2 regions of the Streptomyces sp. P1-3 genome follow, and region 2 is predicted to be linked to the other one. Evidence: riboswitches for the same ligand, from Rfam matches in the RefSeq annotation. Region 2 holds a riboswitch; the other holds the start of a gene.
What was found. A riboswitch is a leader RNA that binds a small molecule or an ion and turns the genes downstream of it on or off. The one in region 2 is predicted to bind S-adenosylmethionine.
Positions count from the first base shown of each region.

Region 1: linked by a shared signal. The riboswitch ahead of ACQUSR_RS24950 (aminotransferase class V-fold PLP-dependent enzyme) and the one ahead of thrC (threonine synthase) in region 2 are both predicted to bind S-adenosylmethionine.

Region 1 is NZ_CP192512.1:5,851,924-5,860,721, forward strand. It holds gene qcrB (cytochrome bc1 complex cytochrome b subunit) at 1-1,580, shown strand, start outside; gene trpD (anthranilate phosphoribosyltransferase) at 1,813-2,880, shown strand; SAM riboswitch class IV at 2,966-3,083, shown strand; gene ACQUSR_RS24950 (aminotransferase class V-fold PLP-dependent enzyme) at 3,217-4,590, shown strand; gene ACQUSR_RS24955 (Lrp/AsnC family transcriptional regulator) at 4,630-4,911, opposite strand; gene ACQUSR_RS24960 (rhomboid family intramembrane serine protease) at 4,954-5,670, opposite strand; gene ACQUSR_RS24965 (hypothetical protein) at 5,871-6,116, shown strand; gene ACQUSR_RS24970 (NYN domain-containing protein) at 6,158-7,498, shown strand; gene ACQUSR_RS24975 (NlpC/P60 family protein) at 7,805-8,798, shown strand, end outside.
Region 2 is NZ_CP192512.1:4,311,749-4,320,546, reverse strand. It holds gene groL (chaperonin GroEL) at 1-140, opposite strand, end outside; gene ACQUSR_RS18635 (cold-shock protein) at 527-730, opposite strand; gene ACQUSR_RS18630 (MoaD/ThiS family protein) at 1,153-1,428, opposite strand; gene thrC (threonine synthase) at 1,482-2,819, opposite strand; SAM riboswitch class I at 2,837-2,980, opposite strand; gene ACQUSR_RS18620 (glucosyl-3-phosphoglycerate synthase) at 3,153-4,142, shown strand; gene ACQUSR_RS18615 (alpha,alpha-trehalose-phosphate synthase (UDP-forming)) at 4,423-5,883, shown strand; gene ACQUSR_RS18610 (endonuclease/exonuclease/phosphatase family protein) at 5,940-6,857, shown strand; gene otsB (trehalose-phosphatase) at 7,092-7,952, opposite strand; gene ACQUSR_RS18600 (DUF3263 domain-containing protein) at 8,090-8,356, opposite strand; gene ACQUSR_RS18595 (extracellular solute-binding protein) at 8,410-8,798, opposite strand, start outside.

The sequences.
Region 1 (8,798 bases), 1.5 Mb from region 2:
GGGTCGCCGACTGGATGGACGGCCGGCTGGGCATCTACGGTGCCGCCAAGGCCAACCTGCGCAAGGTCTTCCCGGACCACTGGTCCTTCATGCTGGGCGAGGTCGCCCTCTACAGCTTCATCATCATCATCCTCACGGGTGTGTATCTGACGCTGTTCTTCCACCCCAGCATGGAAGAGGTCGTCTACCACGGCCCGTATGTCCCGATGCAGGGCATGCGGATGTCCGAGGCGTTCGCCTCGACCCTGGACATCAGCTTCGAGGTCCGCGGCGGTCTGCTCATCCGGCAGATCCACCACTGGGCCGCGCTGATCTTCCTCGGCGCCATGCTCGTGCACATGATGCGCGTGTTCTTCACCGGCGCGTTCCGCAAGCCGCGTGAGATCAACTGGCTCTTCGGCTTCCTGCTGTTCGTGCTGGGCATGTTCACCGGCTTCACCGGCTACTCGCTCCCGGACGACCTGCTCTCCGGTACCGGTATCCGGTTCATCCAGGGTGTGTTCCTGTCGATCCCGCTGGTCGGCACGTACATCTCGATGTTCGTGTTCGGCGGCGAGTTCCCCGGCATGGATGTGATCCCGAGGCTGTACTCGGTGCACATCCTGCTGCTGCCGGGCATCATGCTCGGCCTCGTGGTGGCGCACCTGATCCTGGTCTTCTACCACAAGCACACGCAGTTCCCCGGCCCCGGCCGGACCGAGAAGAACGTCGTCGGCATGCCGCTGATGCCGGTCTACATGGCCAAGGCGGGCGGCTTCTTCTTCCTGGTCTTCGGTGTCATCGCGTTCATCTCCGCGATCGCGACGATCAACCCGATCTGGGCCATCGGCCCGTACCGGCCGGACCAGGTGTCCACCGGCGCCCAGCCCGACTGGTACATGGGCTTCGCCGAGGGTCTGGTGCGTGTGATGCCGGGCTGGGAGATCAACCTGTGGGGTCACACGCTCGTCCTGGGCGTCTTCATCCCGATCGTGCTCTTCCCGCTCGTCCTCGTGGCCATCGCGGTGTACCCGTTCATCGAGTCCTGGGTCACCGGTGACAAGCGCGAGCACCACCTGCTGGACCGGCCGCGCAACGCTCCGACCCGCACCGCCTTCGGTGTGGCCTGGCTGACCGCGTACCTGATCATGCTCATCGGTGGTGGCAACGACCTGTGGGCCACGCACTTCCACCTGTCGATCAACGCGATCACGTGGTTCGTGCGGATCGGCTTCTTCGTCGGCCCGGTGCTCGCGTTCATCGCGACCAAGCGGATCTGCCTGGGTCTGCAGCGGCGCGACCGCGACAAGGTGCTGCACGGTCGCGAGACCGGCATCATCAAGCGGCTGCCGCACGGCGAGTTCATCGAGGTACACGAGCCGCTCCCGCAGGACCAGCTGCACACGCTGACCTCGCACGAGCAGCCGCAGCCGCTCGAACTCGGCCCGGAGGTCGACGAGAACGGCGTGCGCCGCAAGGTGACGCGCGGTCAGAAGCTCCGGGTGAAGCTCTCCAAGGGCTTCTACGGCGACGGCACGCAGATCCCCAAGGCCACCGCGGAGGAGTACCAGGAGATCACCAGCGGCCACGGCCACCACTGAGCCGCGCATCCGCTGACGCCACGTCCGAGGGCCTCGGCCCCGCCCCTTCCCGGGGGCGGGCCGGGGCCCTCGGCCATGGGCGGCGGCTGACGGCCGAACGCCCGCGGACGGCCGGCCGTCCGGGGGATGTCCAGTCATCGGGCACGGCGACGGCATCGGGCCGATCCGCCGCTAGGCTGGCGCCGGGGCCCCGAGACGGCCCCGTGCCCATCGTCGGACCCAGGAGCGGACCATGAACGTTGTGACCCCAGCCGGAGGCGACAACCGCGCGACGGCCCGCACCTGGCCCGACGTACTGAAGTCGCTGCTCGCCGGTGCCGACCTGAGCGCCGACGACACCGCCTGGGCCATGGACCGGATCATGCTCGGGGAGGCGACCGACGCCCAGATCGCCGGATTCCTGGTCGCGCTGCGGGCCAAGGGCGAGACCGTCGCCGAGGTGACCGGACTCGTCCGCACGATGTACGCCCACGCCAACGTGATCGAGGTGCCCGGCCGCACCGTCGACATCGTCGGGACCGGCGGCGACCTCGCCAAGACCGTCAACATCTCCACCATGTCCGCGCTGGTCGTCGCCGGCACCGGCGCGAAGGTGGTCAAGCACGGCAACCGCGCCTCCTCGTCGGCCAGCGGCGCCTCGGACGTGCTGGAGAAGCTCGGCGTCAATCTGGACCTGTCCCCGCGGCGGGTGGCCGAGGTCGTGGAGGAGGCCGGCATCACCTTCTGCTTCGCGGTCAAGTTCCACCCGGCGCTGCGCCATGTCGCCCCGGCCCGCCGCGAACTGGCCATCCCCACCACCTTCAACGTCCTCGGCCCGCTGACCAATCCGGCGCGGGTGAAGGCCCAGGCGACGGGCGTGGCGGACGCCCGGATGGCGCCCATCGTCGCCGGGGTGCTCGCCGAGCGCGGCTCCTCCGCGCTGGTCTTCCGCGGCGACGACGGGCTGGACGAGCTGACCACCACCGCGACCTCGCAGGTGTGGGTGGTCCGGGACGGCACCGTCACGCGGCAGTCGTTCGACCCGCGCGACGTCGGGATCGAGTTGGTGCCGGTGGAGGCGCTGCGCGGCGCCGACGCCTCGTACAACGCGGACGTCGCCCGGCGGCTGCTGGCCGGCGAGACCGGGCCGGTACGGGACGCGGTGCTGCTCAACTCCGCCGCCGCGCTGGTCGCCCTGGAGCCGGGCGGCGGGACGCTCGCCGAGCAGCTCGCGGCGGGCATGGCGAAGGCCGCGGAGTCCATCGACTCGGGGGCGGCCCAGCGGGCCCTGGAACGCTGGGTCGAGGCCACCAACGCGTAGCCGTGACGGGGGTCCAGTCGGACCCCCGTTCCGCTATGCGGACGGCTACTTGCGTGTCGGTGATCAGCTGGCATACTGCTCCGCAGGTCACGAGTGACAGCGACTTCGGCCCCGGCCCGCTGTCCGGCAACCCTCCGTCCGTGGCGGGGTGCCCCGGGTGATGACCAGGCCGCAGGCAGCGAGGTCTGCGGCAAGCGCGGACCCCTGCAGCCCCTGGGGTCCTGGTCCTCAAGGGAGCAGTCTCGTGAGCAAGCGAATGCGTTAGGGCCGATCGGCCCGTTCTCCGCACACCCACCCTTTCCCCTGGTTTCGCCTGCTCATTTCCGGGAGTCCGCCATGTCTGCCTCCACCCTTGCCACCGACCCGTCGGTTTGTTCCCCGCTGCCGGTTCTCGGCCGAGATGTCCTCGTGCCGCTCGTGACCGGCGGAGAGGTCACGTACGCCGCCCTCGACTACGCGGCGAGCGCCCCGGCGCTCCAGCGGGTCTGGGACGACGTCGCCGCTTTCGCCCCGTACTACGGCAGCGTCCACCGCGGCGCGGGCTACCTCTCGCAGCTGTCCACCGACCTGTTCGAGAGCAGCCGCGAGGACGTCGCCGCGTTTCTCGGCTGCCGCCCCGACGACCAGGTCGTCTTCACCCGGTCCACCACCGACTCGCTCAACCTGCTCGCCGCCGTTCTCCCGGCCGGCGCCCGGGTCTTCGTCTTCGAGACCGAGCACCATGCCTCGCTGCTGCCCTGGGAGCGCCGGGACGACGTCGAGGTGACCTACCTGGCCGCGCCCCGGTCGCACCGCGAGGCAATCGAGACCCTGGAGCGGGCGCTGGCTGCACGTGAACCCCACGGCCCGGCGCTGGTGTGCGTCACCGGCGCGTCGAACGTCACCGGAGAGCTGTGGCCGGTGCGGGAGCTGACCGCCGCCGCGCACGCGCACGGCGCCCGCATCGTCCTGGACGCCGCCCAACTCGCCCCGCACCACCCGGTCGACGTCGCGGAGTGGGACGTGGACTGGGTGGCCTTCTCCGGGCACAAGCTGTACGCGCCGTTCGGTTCCGGGGTGCTGGCCGGGCGCGCCGACTGGCTGCGGGACGCGGAGCCGTACCTGGCCGGGGGCGGCGCGAGCCGTACGGTGGCGCGCCGCGGCGACGGCGGGGTCGACGTGGAATGGCACACCACGGCCGCCCGGCACGAGGCCGGTTCGCCGAACGTCATCGGCGTCTACGCCATCGCCTCCGCGTGCAAGGCGCTGACCGAGGCCGGGTTCGACGCCCTGGTGGCGCGCGAGCGGCAGCTGATCGAGACGGTCCGGCGCGGGCTGGCCCAGGTGCCCGAGGTGCGCGTGCTGTCGCTGTTCGGCGACGACTCCCCCCGGGTGGGCGTCCTGTCCTTCGTCGTGGACGGCTGGAACAGCTCGCACTTCGCGGCGGCGCTCTCCGCCGAGTACGGCATCGGCGTACGCGACGGCCTGTTCTGCGCCCACCCGCTGGTACGGACCCTGCTGGGCAGCGAGCCGGAGGACCCGGGGGAGTGCGGCGCCCCTGAGGCGGCCCCCGGCGAGAAGTCGCTGAACGCGATCCGGGTCAGCTTCGGCGCGGGCACCCCGGACGAGCACGTGGAGCGGTTCGTACGGGCGGTGCGGGAACTGGTCCGCGACGGGGCGAAGTGGTCCTACCGGACCGAGGACGGCCGCTGCGTGCCGGACCGCGGCTGATGCCTGGCGGGGGTGCTCGCGGAGTACCCCCGCGAAGGGCTACGCGTCCAGGCCGATCGCGAACGCCGCTTCCAGGTCGTGGCTGGAGTACGTACGGAACGCCACATGCGTCTCCGTCGAGGCGACGCCCGGCACCTTGTTGATCCGGCCCGGGATCACGTCCGCGAGGTCGTCGTGCCGGGCCACCCGCACCATCGCGATCAGGTCGTGCACGCCCGTGACGGAGTACACCTCGCTGACCTCGTCCAGGGCGGCGATCTTCTCGGCGATCTCGGGGATCTGGTCGACATCGGTCTTGATGAGCACGATCGCGGTGATCACGGTGGGCTGTCTCCCTCTGTGGGGCGGGCTGCGCCGCTCACTCTATCCCTCCCGTCTCCCGCCACCGCCCTCAAAGGAAGGTGCTCCGCGCCCCTTGGACTCCCGCCCGAAGCGGGCCCACGCGAAGAGGAAGCCGAGCACGAACCCGACCAGGTGGGCCAGGTACGCCACACCGGGCCGGGGGCCCGCCTGCTGGATGGCGAGCCACTGCAGGGCGAACCAGAAGATGAGTACCGCCCAGGCGGGGAACCGCAGCGGCAGGAAGAGCAGGAACGGGAAGAGGCTGGTCACCCGGGCGCGCGGGAAGAGCCACAGGAAGGCGCCCAGCACCCCGGAGATGGCCCCGGAGGCGCCGACCAGGGTCTGGGTGGAGTCGGCGTGCGCGGCGGCGTAGCCGACCAGTGCCAGATAGCCGGTGGCCAGGTAGAACAGGGTGAACTGCAACCGGCCCATGCGCTCCTCGGCCATCGCGCCGAAGACGTACAGGAACAGCATGTTGCCGAGCAGGTGCAGCCAGTTCCCGTGTACGAAGAGCGCGGTGAGCGGGGTGAGGGCCTCGGCCGCCGGGCCGTTCCACAGCGCACCGGGGACCACGCCCCAGCGTTCGAAGAAGGCGGCCCGCGCCTCCAGCAGCGCGCCACCTGAGCCGTATCCGGGGTTGAGGCCGGAGGCCGGACTCACGGCGAAGACCAGGCAGCAGACACCGATGAGGGTGTACGTCACGGTGGGCCGCCCCGGGCCCGCTGACGTATCGATCATGGCCAGATCATGGCGTACCGGGCACAACGTGCACAGAGCGCCTCGCCGCCGCCCGTCGGCGGCGGCCCGGCCCCGGCGCCTCCCACCCTTCAGGCCGTAGGGTTACAGCACGCGGCATGTCGCAGCCTCCCCCGGCTGACGCTGGTGGTGCCCCCAGCCGCGCCCGCCCAGACGCGGCACCCGAGGAAGAGGACAGGACGATGGCCGTTCCCCAGCCGACCGACCGGACCCGGTGGCGTTGCACGCTGTGCGGCAACCTCACCCGCTTCGACGTCACCCGGTCGACCAGGGCCGTGGAGTACGTCCATCTGGACCTCGCGGGGGAGCCCACGGTCGAGGAGCGCGAGGTGCTCGGTGAGACCATCGAGTCGGTGCGTTGCCGCTGGTGCAACGCGGTCGACCGGATCGAGCTGGTGGACCGCCCGGGCGCGGGCGCGGGCGCCTGAGAACGGAGCGGTGACAGGTGGTGGAGCGGACGGACGGGCCCATGGCGGCCGGTGACGTCGACAGCGGCGGCACCGAGGCGCTGGACCGTCCCCTGCCGGAGGGTGTGCGGCGCCGCGTCGTGGCGCTCGTCGCGGATGCCTTCGGCGGCCTCACGGTCACCGAACTCCCACCCCAGTTGCGGCAGTACGCCCGTTTCACCCCGACCCGTCGGGCGAAGTTCGCGGGGAACGCGATGGCCGCCGCGGTGGAGACCGAGCCGCTGTTCCGGCAGCGGATCGGGGCCCGACTGCGCGAGACGCACACCGAGCTTGCCGAGGCCATCGAGGGCGGCTCGCCGCCCGCCGCCGCCGATCCGGTGGATGTGGCGGCGCTGGCCTTCGTGCTGCGCCCGGCGGGCTGGGTGAAGCTCGTCGAGGCGGCGGGCGAGGAGGCCCAGCGGGCGGACGCCGAGCGCGCCGGCGAGGAGGCCGAGCGCGAGCTGCGGCGGCTGCGGGAGGAGTTGACGCAGGCGCGCGCCGCGGCCCGTACGGAAGCGGAGCGGACCCGGGCGGAGCTGGAGGCGGCCCGCAAGGAGGCCGATGGCCTGCACCGGAAGCTGCGCAGCGCGCTCAGCGACGTCAAGCGCGGCGAGGCGGCCCTGCGCAAGGCCGAGGCGGAGCTGGAGTCGGTCCGGTCCGCGGCCGCGGCGCAGGCGGCGACGGTCGACGGGGAGGCCCGACGGCTGCGGTCCCGGCTGGCGGAGGCGGAGTCGGCGCTGGAGGCGAGCCGGCGGGCCGCGCGCGAGGGCCGCAGCGTCGAGGACATGCGGGTGCGGCTGCTGCTGGACACGGTGCTGGACGCGGCCCAGGGGCTGCGCCGGGAGCTGGCGCTGCCGCCGGCCTTCAGCCGCCCGGCGGACACCGTGGACGCGGTCGAGCCGGGCAAGATGACCCCGAAGGACATCGCGCGGCGGGCGCTGTCGGAGACCGATCCCGCGCTGCTGGACCAGCTGCTGGCGCTGCCTCAGGCGCATCTGGTGGTGGACGGCTACAACGTCACCAAGACCGGCTATCCCACGATGCCGCTGGAGAAGCAGCGGCTGCGCCTGCTGGGCGGGCTCGCGGTGCTGGCCGCCCAGACCGGCGCGGAGATGACCTGCGTCTTCGACGGGGCCGAACTGGCCGCGCCGGTGCTGCTCGCGCCCCCGCGCGGGGTGCGGGTGCTGTTCAGCAAGCCGGGCGTGACGGCGGACGAGCTCATCAGGCAGCTGGTACGGGCCGAACCACCGGGCCGACCCGTGGTCGTGGTCTCGACCGACCGGGAGGTGGCGGACGGCGTGGCGAAGGTCGGGGCGCGCCCGGTGGCATCCGCTCTGCTGCTCAGGCGACTTGCGCGCACCTGATCTCGGCACGGTTCATCGGCGTCTCGGCACGGTTCATCGGCGCGATTCAACAGCGCAGCGTCGAACTCCCGTCACCAAACGTGTGATGTTTGTAAAAGATGTGCCTCACGAGCGAGATTTTCGTCAGTGGGATTTGAAGCGATCACGATGAGCTTACTAATCTCAGGCCACGAATCTCCGCGTGGTTGATCGCCCAACCGGGGTGACAGCGGAGGTACCGCCGAGTCCGTGGAGCACGTGCGCGGAGCCGGGGTCTTGAACCCCCACCACCCGGTAGGCGGCTGGAGGAAGAAGGAGATCGCCTTCGTGGCGTCCCACCGTCGACCCAAGCAGCCGAGCCGCACTCGGGTAACCGTGCTCACCGCGACCGCCGCCGCTGCCGTGGCCCTGAGCTCCCAGGCGGCCCAAGCCGCACCCAAGCCGTCCAAGGAAGATGTCAAGGCCAAGGTCGACAAGCTCTACGAAGAGGCGGAGCAGGCCACCGAGAAGTACAACGGGGCCAAGGCCAAGCAGGACAAGCTCAAGGAGCAGGTCGACGACCTCCAGGACAAGGTCGCGCGCGGCCAGGAGGACCTGAACAAGCTGCGCGACGGCCTGGGTTCGATGGCCACCGCGCAGTACCGCTCCGGCGGCATCGACCCGTCCGTGCAGCTGCTCCTCTCCTCCGACCCGGACGAGTACCTCGACAGGGCCTCCACCCTCGACCAGCTCAGCGGCAAGCAGGCCGGCGCGCTCAAGCAGATCGGCGACAAGCAGCGCACGCTCAAGCAGCAGCGCGCCGAGGCCACCACCAAGCTCCAGGACCTCGCCGAGACCCGCAAGTCGCTCGGGGAGAAGAAGGAGGAGATCCAGGGCAAGCTCGCCAAGGCCCAGGAACTCCTGAACACCCTCACCGAGAAGGAGCGCCAGGCACTCGCGGAGAAGGAGGAGCGCGCAAACCGCTCCAACGACCGCGTGGACCTGGGCGACGACGTGCCCGAGTCGCAGCGTGCCGCCGCCGCCCTGTCCGCCGCCAAGACCAAGATCGGCTCGCCGTACGTCTGGGGCGCCACCGGCCCCAGCTCCTTCGACTGCTCCGGGCTCACCTCGTGGGCGTACGCGCAGGCCGGCGTGCAGCTGGACCGCACCTCGCAGGCGCAGGCCAACAACGGCACCCGCATCTCGCAGGACCAGCTCAAGCCGGGCGATCTGGTGCTGTTCTACGACGACCTGCACCACATCGGGCTGTACGCGGGCAACGGCCAGGTGCTGCACGCCCCGAAGCCGGGCGCCAACGTGCGCTACGAGTCCATCAACAACA
Region 2 (8,798 bases):
GTGGGGGCACCCCACTTCTTCTCGAGGACGACGTTGCGGCCCTTGGGGCCGAGGGTCACCTTGACGGCGTCCGCGAGCTGGTTCATGCCGCGCTCGAGGCCTCGCCGCGCCTCCTCGTCGAACGCGATGATCTTGGCCATAGAAGTGGTCCTCCCAGGACTGGGGTGGATTGCTCCGGACCGCGCTGGCGCCCGCGACGGACGGCCTGCCTGCCCCTGCGGTTCCTTGCCCCGCCGGGCCTGCGGGCCTCACCGACCCGGTCCTTAATTGTCACTCTCACTGCCAGAGTGCTAACGCAATGATTAGCACTCGACCCCATCGAGTGCAAGCCGCCCGAAGGGCGTCGTTGAGGGGTGGTGGTCGGTGGGGGCACCCCCGGACGAAGTCTGGGGGAGGGTGGGCGCAAGCCAATCAGGGCGAGCGCCCCACCCCGGAGGGACCGGCGCCGGACACGCGGAAGGGCCCGCGCTCCCCTGGAAGCGCGGGCCCTTTCGTACGCTGACGTCAGCGGTCTGCGTCTCGGCGTTCAGGCCGACAGCCGGACCATGTCCGCCTGCGGCCCCTTCTGGCCCTGCGAGATCTCGAACTCAACTCGCTGGCCCTCCTCAAGGGTGCGGTAGCCGTCCATCTGGATCGCGCTGTAGTGGACGAACACATCCGCACCACCGTCGACCGCGATGAAGCCGTACCCCTTCTCCGCGTTGAACCACTTGACGGTGCCCTGAGCCATTCCTAACTCCCCTATTACTGGCCCTTGCACAGGACCGCACTCCGCGGACCCGGGTCAGACCTCACCCCTCACGGTCAGTGAGAGGTGTGCGCCGGAACGCGTCGACCGCCGCTGAATGTATCTGCCCCAATGCCCAGCGCAACAGGTCAATCGGACGAGAATTCAGGACGCGGGCGAACGTCGATATGTGGAGAATTCCGGGAGATCCAGGGCAAGTCGGGCCGGACATGACGCATCAACTCCGGCAATTCGCGCACACCATTTGCGCACAACTTGACGAGTTCTCATATGCGATCGGCACTGTGCCTGGTGGGGATTCGCGCACAGCGTATCGCGGTTCATGACGCGGAATCGCCCCGTCCGTTTTTATCAGGACGGGGCGATTCCGTATGTGCGGTGTTAAGAGACGGGGCGAACGGTCGTCAGCCTCCGGCGACGGCCGGGATGATGGAGACCCCGGCGCCGTCCGGCGTGGCCGCCTCCAGGCCGCCCTCGAAGCGCACGTCGTCGTCGTTCACGTAGACGTTGACGAAGCGGCGCAGCTTGCCCTGGTCGTCCAGGACGCGGGCGGCGATGCCCGGGTGGTTCTTCTCCAGCGACGCGATGACCTCGGCCAGGGTCGCGCCCTCGGCGGTCACCTCGGCCTGCCCTCCGGTGTACGTACGGAGGATGGTGGGGATGCGGACGTTGACGCTCATGGGGTCACCTTCGGTGTGTACTGGTTGGCGGCGGACTTCAGGCCAGGCGGACGTCAGGCCAGGCCGGCGTCGCGGAACGCGTCCAGGCTCGGGCGGATCGTCGCCGTCGGGCCGGTGGTCGGAGCCACGGCGTCCAGGGTCTTGAGGCCGTCGCCGGTGTTCAGTACGACGGTGGTCAGCGCCGGGTCGAGCCGACCGGTCTCGATGAGCTTCTTCGTCACGCCGACGGTCACCCCGCCCGCGGTCTCCGCGAAGATGCCCTCCGTGCGGGCCAGCAGCTTGATGGCGTCGACGATCTGCTCGTCGGTCACGTCCTCCACCGCCCCGCCGGTACGGCGCGCGATGTCCAGCACGTACGGGCCGTCCGCCGGGTTGCCGATGGCCAGCGACTTGGCGATCGTGGCGGGCTTGACCGGCCGTACGACGTCGTGGCCGTCCTTGAAGGCGCGCGAGACCGGGGAGCAGCCCTCGGCCTGGGCACCGAAGATCTTGTACGGCTTGTCGGCGACCAGCCCGAGCTGGATCAGCTCCTTGAGCCCCTTGTCGATCTTGGTGAGCTGGGAGCCGGAGGCGATCGGGATGACGATCTGGTCGGGCAGCTCCCAGCCGAGCTGCTCGCAGATCTCGTAGGCCAGCGTCTTGGAGCCCTCGCCGTAGTACGGGCGCAGGTTGACGTTGACGAAGCCCCAGCCCTCGCCGAGCAGGTCGCCGATCAGCTCCGAGCAGAAGCGGTTCACGTCGTCGTAGGTGCCCTCGATGCCGACCAGCTCACCGCCGTAGACGGCGGCCATGACGACCTTGCCCGCCTCCAGGTCGTGCGGGATGAACACGCAGGAGCGGAATCCGGCACGGGCGGCCGCGGCGCCGACGGCGCCGGCCAGGTTGCCGGTGGAGGAGCAGGACAGGGTGGTGAAGCCGAAGGCGCGGGCGGCCTCGACGGCGATGGCCACGACCCGGTCCTTGAAGGAGTGGGTCGGGTTGCCGGAGTCGTCCTTGACGTGCAGGGCGCCGGTGATGCCGAGCTCGCGGGCGAGGTTGTCGGCCTTGACCAGCTTGGTGAAGCCGGGGTTCAGGTTGGGCTTGTCCGCGACGTCGGCGGGGACGGGCAGCAGCGGGGCGTACCGCCAGATGTTGTTCGGCCCGGCCTCGATGCGCTCGCGCAGGGCTGCCGCTTGACTGGGCCCGCCGCTCGGCAGGTCGTAGGCGACTTCGAGCGGCCCGAAACACACCTCGCAGGCGAAGATCGGACCGAGCGCGAAGCGCTCTCCGCACTCGCGGCAGGACAGGGCGACGGCGGGGCCGAGCGCTGCGGTCTTCGAGTCGGCTCCGCCGACGGAAGGGGCGGCCGGGGTGGTGGGGGCGGTCGAGGCTTCGACGGATTGCACAGCCATGGAGGCGAGGCCCTTTCTCCTCATCTTCCTCGGGGCGAGTTTCGCCGCGAGACGGATTTGGCACCTTCCCTAGCCGGGAGCCTCGCCGCGGATGCGCGAGACCGGCTGGAGGGTTGCCGGGGCTTCAACGGGCCGTATCCCTCTGCCCCTCTGGATGAGCGGTATGGCGCTGGGCTGACCCAGGCGTTTGTCGGCGGACCGACCCCGGCGTGCGAGGGCCATCCGCGTTGTTCAAGACTGTAACCGAAGGCTCGGACGGTTGAGATAGTCGTCCGAAACACGAGATGGATCAACCAGGCAGCAGGGCCCGGGACAGGACAGGGAGTCGTTCACGTGCTGGAAGAGGTGGAGCGCTGGCTCGCCCGGCGGTCCTGGTCCGCAGCCGACCGTCCGCTCGATCGGCTCCTGGCCGCCAAGCGCGCCGGCGGCGGCACGGTCAGCGTCGTGCTGCCCGCCCTCAACGAGGAGGCGACGGTCGGCGCGATCGTCCGCGTCATCCGGAGCGAGCTGATGTCCGAGGCGGTGCCGCTCGTCGACGAGCTGATCGTGGTCGACTCCGGCTCCACCGACCGTACGTCGCAGGTCGCCGCGGCCGCCGGGGCGCGGGTGATCCACCGGGACGCGATACTCCCCCGGATACCGGCGCTGCCCGGCAAGGGCGAGGTGCTGTGGCGGGCGCTGTTCGCCACCGAGGGCGACATCGTCTGCTTCGTCGACGCGGACCTGAAGGACTTCTCGGCGGACTTCGTCTCGGGGATCGTCGGTCCGCTGCTCACGGAGCCGGACGTGGACTTCGTCAAGGCGATGTACGAGCGCCCGCTGGCGCTGTCCGGCGGGCCCGACTCCGGCAGTACGGCGCCCGGCCAGGGCGGCAGGGTCACCGAACTGGTGGCCCGGCCACTGCTCAACCTGCACTGGCCGCAGCTGGCGGGCTTCGTCCAGCCGCTCGGCGGAGAGTACGCGGCCCGCCGCTCCCTGCTGGAGCGGCTCCCCTTCCCGGTCGGGTACGGGGTCGAGCTGGGCCTCCTGGTCGACGCGCTGCACACGGTGGGACTGGACGCGCTGGCCCAGGTGGACGTGGGCGTCCGCAAGCACCGGCACCAGGACAGCCAGGCCCTGGGCCGGATGGCGGCGGCGATCTACCGCACGGCTCAACTGCGCCTGAACCGCGGCCCTTTGGCGCGCGGGCACCTGATGCGGTCGCGGCTGACGCAGTTCGACCGGGGGGAGGACGGATTCGTGCCGCGTACGTCGCCGGTGGACACGGAGGAGCGGCCGCCGATGCGCGACATCCCGGAGTACGCGACGCGCCGCGCGGCGTAACCGGCGGGGTGGCCGCCTGCGCGCTCCGGGCGCCTCAGCGGTAGGCCAGTAGGCCCACCGTACGAGTGGGGGCACCTCCCAGCGGCCGCGCTGGGGGAGCCCCAGAGCGGCACCGACCCGGGCACCGGGCAGGCGGCGCCCAGCGCCCGGGCGCCGCAGAAGCCAGCCGCCCAGGGGACCCGCGCGGCGCGGCAGGCACCCACGGCCCCTCGCCGGGAGGCGACACGGCACGAGACCCGGCTCACGTTTGCGCGCGGCGGCGTGGGGCTAGGCTCGCGACATGGCCCCCGACCGCTCAGGCGCCCAGGTCCTCGTCGCGTCCAACCGCGGCCCGGTCTCCTACGCTCCTCGCGAGGACGGTTCGCTCGCCGCCAGGCGCGGTGGCGGCGGGCTGGTCTCCGGGCTCAGTGCCATCGGCCCCGACGCCGATGCCGTATGGGTGTGCGCGGCCCTCGGCGACGGCGACCGGCAGGCCGTGCGGCAGGCGCGGGGCGGGCATCTGGACCCGGCCGGCACCGGCGGCCAGCGGGTGCGGATGCTGGACATCGCGCCCGACGTCTTCACGGCCGCGTACAACGACATCGCGAACTCGGTGCTGTGGTTCGTCCACCACCTCCTCTACCAGACCCCGTTCGCCCCCGTCTTCGACGAGCGGTTCCGGGCCCAGTGGGCGGCATACGAGACGTACAACACCGCCTTCGCGGACGCGCTCGCCCAGGAGGCGGCCGACGGCGCGGCCGTGCTCGTTCAGGACTACCACCTGGCGCTCGTCCCGGCCCTGCTGCGCGAGCGGCGGCCGGACCTGCGGATCGGGCACTTCTCGCACACCCCGTGGGCGCCGCCGGACTACTTCCGGCTGCTGCCCGACGACATCGCGGCGCGGCTGCTGCGCGGCATCCTCGGCGGTGACCGGGCCGCGTTCCTCACCGAGCGCTGGGCCGCGGCGTTCGCCGACTGCGCCGCGGCCGTCCTCGGCGCGGAGGTGGTGCGCGGCGGCGCGGAGCCGGTGGTGCGCGACGAGGGGCACACCACCCGGCTCGGCGTGCACGGACTGGGCGCCGACGCGGAGTTCCTGCGGCGGCGGTCCCGGGCCGCCGACGTGGACGAGCGGCTGGCCGGGCTGCGGGAGCAGATCGGTCCGGGGCGGAAGAGCATCGTGCGGGTGGACCGCACCGAGCTGTCCAAGAACATCGTCCGCGGGCTGCTGGCCTACCGGCGCCTGCTGGACACCCGTCCCGAGTGGCGCGGCCGTGTCGTCCATGTGGCCTTCGCCTACCCCTCGCGGCAGGACCTGGCGATCTACCGCGACTACACCGCGGAGGTGCGGCGGGTCGCCGAGGAGATCAACGCCGCGTACGGGACCGCCGACTGGCGGCCGGTCGTCCTGCATGTGAAGGACGACTTCGCGCGCTCGCTGGCCGCCTATCGGCTGGCGGACGTGGCGCTGGTCAACCCGATCCGGGACGGGATGAACCTGGTCGCCAAGGAGGTGCCGGTCGTCTCGGAGGCGGGCTGCGCGCTGGTGCTGTCCCGGGAGGCGGGCGCGTCCGCGGAGCTGGGCGGGGACGCGCTGGTGGTGAATCCGTACGACGTGGAGGCGACGGCGCAGGCGCTGCACGAGGCGCTGGCGATGCCGGAGGGGGAGCGCGCCGAGCGGACGAAGCGGCTCGCGGCGGCGGCCACGGCTCTGCCACCGCAGCAGTGGTTCCTGGCGCAGCTGCGGGCGCTGGACGAGCTGTGAGTACGTCGTACGGGGCACGGGGTACGGCACCGGGTACCGCCGGGGACGTGCCGGTGCTGAGGGTGCTCACCTGGAACGTGTGGTGGCTGTTCGGCGCGTGGGAGCGGCGGCGCGAGGCGATCGCGGCGGTGCTGCGCGACGTGCGCCCCGATGTCATCGGTCTCCAGGAGGTGTGGGCACGCGGCGACGAGAACCTGGCGGAGTGGCTCGTCCGGCGCGTGTCCCGGGACCTGGGCGGCGACTGGGCCTGGACATGGGCCGCGTCGAAGGCGCCCGACCGGTGGCGGAACCGGATCGCGGACGCGACTGCCGAGACGACTGTGACGGCTGTGACAGCTGTGATGACTGGGACCGCTGGGACAACGAGGACTGCTGATACCGCTGATTCCGCTGAGGTCGGCAACGCGGTGCTCAGCCGGTGGCCGATCGTGGACCGCGCGGTGCTGACCCTGCCGACGGCGGGCACCGAGGACGAGGGCCGCCTCGCGCTGTACGCCGGCATTGACGCACCCGGCGCGCGAGTGCCGTTCTTCACGGCGCATCTGAACCCCGCCTTGCACGAGTCGGCGGCGCGATGCGCGCAGGTCGCCGCGCTGGCGCGGTTCGTCGCCGACCACCGGGGCGGCACGGACTTCCCGCCGGTGGTGACCGGTGACTTCAACGCGCGGCCGGACTCGGACGAGATCCGGCTGTTCGGCGGCCACCGCACCGCGCCCGCCGTGCCCGGCCAGGTGCTGGTGGACGCCTGGGAGTACGCGGACCCCGCGGCACCGGCGGCCACCTGGGACCGGGCGAACCCGCATGTGGCCGAGACCTTCGAGCCCAGTGCCCGGATCGACTACGTCCACGTCGGCCTGCCCGGCCCGGACGGCCTCGGCCGGGTCCACGCCGTGCGCCGCGTCGGGGACGCCCCGGTGGCCGGGGTCTGGCCGTCGGACCACGCGGCGGTGGTCGCCGAGCTGGCGATGGCCTAGGGCACGCGCGCCTCACCGGGTCAGGCGCGCGCCTCGGGTCAGGGGAGCAGGTCCGCCGCGGGCCGGGACGCCGGCGCGGCGACGCGCGGCGCGCCTACGATGCCCACGCCGCGCCCCTACGGTGCCCGGCAAGCACGCGCCCGGCGAGCGGCCCAGGCAGGACGGGCGTCACGCCCGGCGAGCGCGCCCGGGCAGGACGGGCCTCATGGTGAGCGCGCCCGGGCAGGACGGGCCTCAGGTGAGGGCGTCCGCGAGGGATGTCACCAGGCCCACCACGCCCGCCGGGCCGTCGACGACCAGGTCCGCGCGGTCCGCCAGGGCGGTCACCTCGCTGCTGCCGCTGCACACCAGCACCCCGGGCAGCCCCTCCGCCCGGAACTTCTCCACCGCAGCGAAGGCCGCCAGGTCGCCGAGGTCGTCCCCGGCGTACAGCACGGCCTCGGCACCGGACCTCCGGACGTAGTCGCTCAGGGCGGCGCCCTTGTCCGTGCCGGGCGGGCGCAGCTCCAGCACCATGCGGCCCGGTTCGACGATCAGGCCGTGGCGTTCCGCGAGCCGGTGCAGCGGCTCGCGCAGGGCCTCGAACGCGGCCTGCGGGTCGGCGGCGCGGCGGGTGTGGACGGCGACGGCGCGGCCGCCCTTGTCCTCGATGTGCGCCGCCTCGGCCGAGGTGCCGTGCCCCGCCCCGACACCGTTCAGGAGCTCCGGCAGCTCCGCCCGCGCGGCCGCCACCCCGGGGTGCGGGGCGGGCGCGGTGACGGAGCCGCTGACCGCGTCCCAGCGTTCGACGCCGTAGTGGCCGAGGACGACGAGGTGCTCCAGCCCCGGCACACCGGCGAAGCCCCCGTACCGCACCGCGACGTCGGCCGGGCGGCCCGTGAGCACGGCGAGGGAGAGGAGACGCGGGGCGAGCCGGGCGAGGGCGGGCACGGCGCCGGGGTGGGCGCGGGCCTGCTCGGGGTCGGGGACGATGTCGGCCAGCGTGCCGTCGAAGTCCACGGCGACGACGGCCCTCTCCGGCCGCGCCAGCAGCGCGGCGAGGCCGTCACGGCCGGCGGGTGTGGCAGGTACGGGAAGAGGGTGACTGCTGCCCATGCGGCGACCCTACCCGCGCGAGGAGGGGGCGGATGCGGGTTTGCTCCATACGGAGCGGGGCGGGCTGGTTCGCATGGGCCCGGCCGCACGAGCGCGGTGCGTATGGATCGCCCCTCGTACGGACGGCATCGCCGTCCTCAGCGGCGCGCGCGGCGTTCCTCCCGGACCCTGCGCAGGCGGTTGACCGTGACCGCGTCGTGGGCCAGTGCGCGCGGGTCGTCGAGGAGGGCGTTCAGGAGCTGGTAGTAGCGGGTCGGGGACATCCCCAGCCGCTCACGTATCGCGCGCTCCTTCGCCCCCGGGCCGGGCCAGCCGCGGCGCTCCATGGCGAGGACGGCCCGGTCCCGGTCGGACAGGCCGTCGTCGCCGCCCGGCTGGGGCGGTTGGTTCGGGGGTGCGGTCACGTTCTCCACCTTGCCACCGGGGCGGTTCCTTCCCCCACCCCGCCCAGGACCGGCTACCGCGCCGCGCTCTCCGCGGCGTCCGCCTGCCGCTGGAGCTCGCCGAGCACGCTCATCGGGTCGCCGCCCTCCGCCACCGTCGCGCCGATGTTCTCCTTCAGCGCCTTGCTGACGCTCGCCCACGAGGTCTTGTCGGCGGGGTAGAACTCCGCCCTCTCCATCTGGTCGAGGAACTGCCACAGCCGCTTGAACTCGCGGTCGTCGCGCATCGCCTGGGACGCCGCGGTCGTCACCGGCAGCAGGTCGTAGCGGCTGGCGAAGTCCAGGACGTTCTCCTGGTTGTAGACGTAGTTCAGGAAGCGGCCGATCTCGTCCTGGTGGCCGTTCTGCTTGAACGCCATCATCCAGTCCTCGACGCCCATGGTCGACTTGGGCTTCCCGTCGA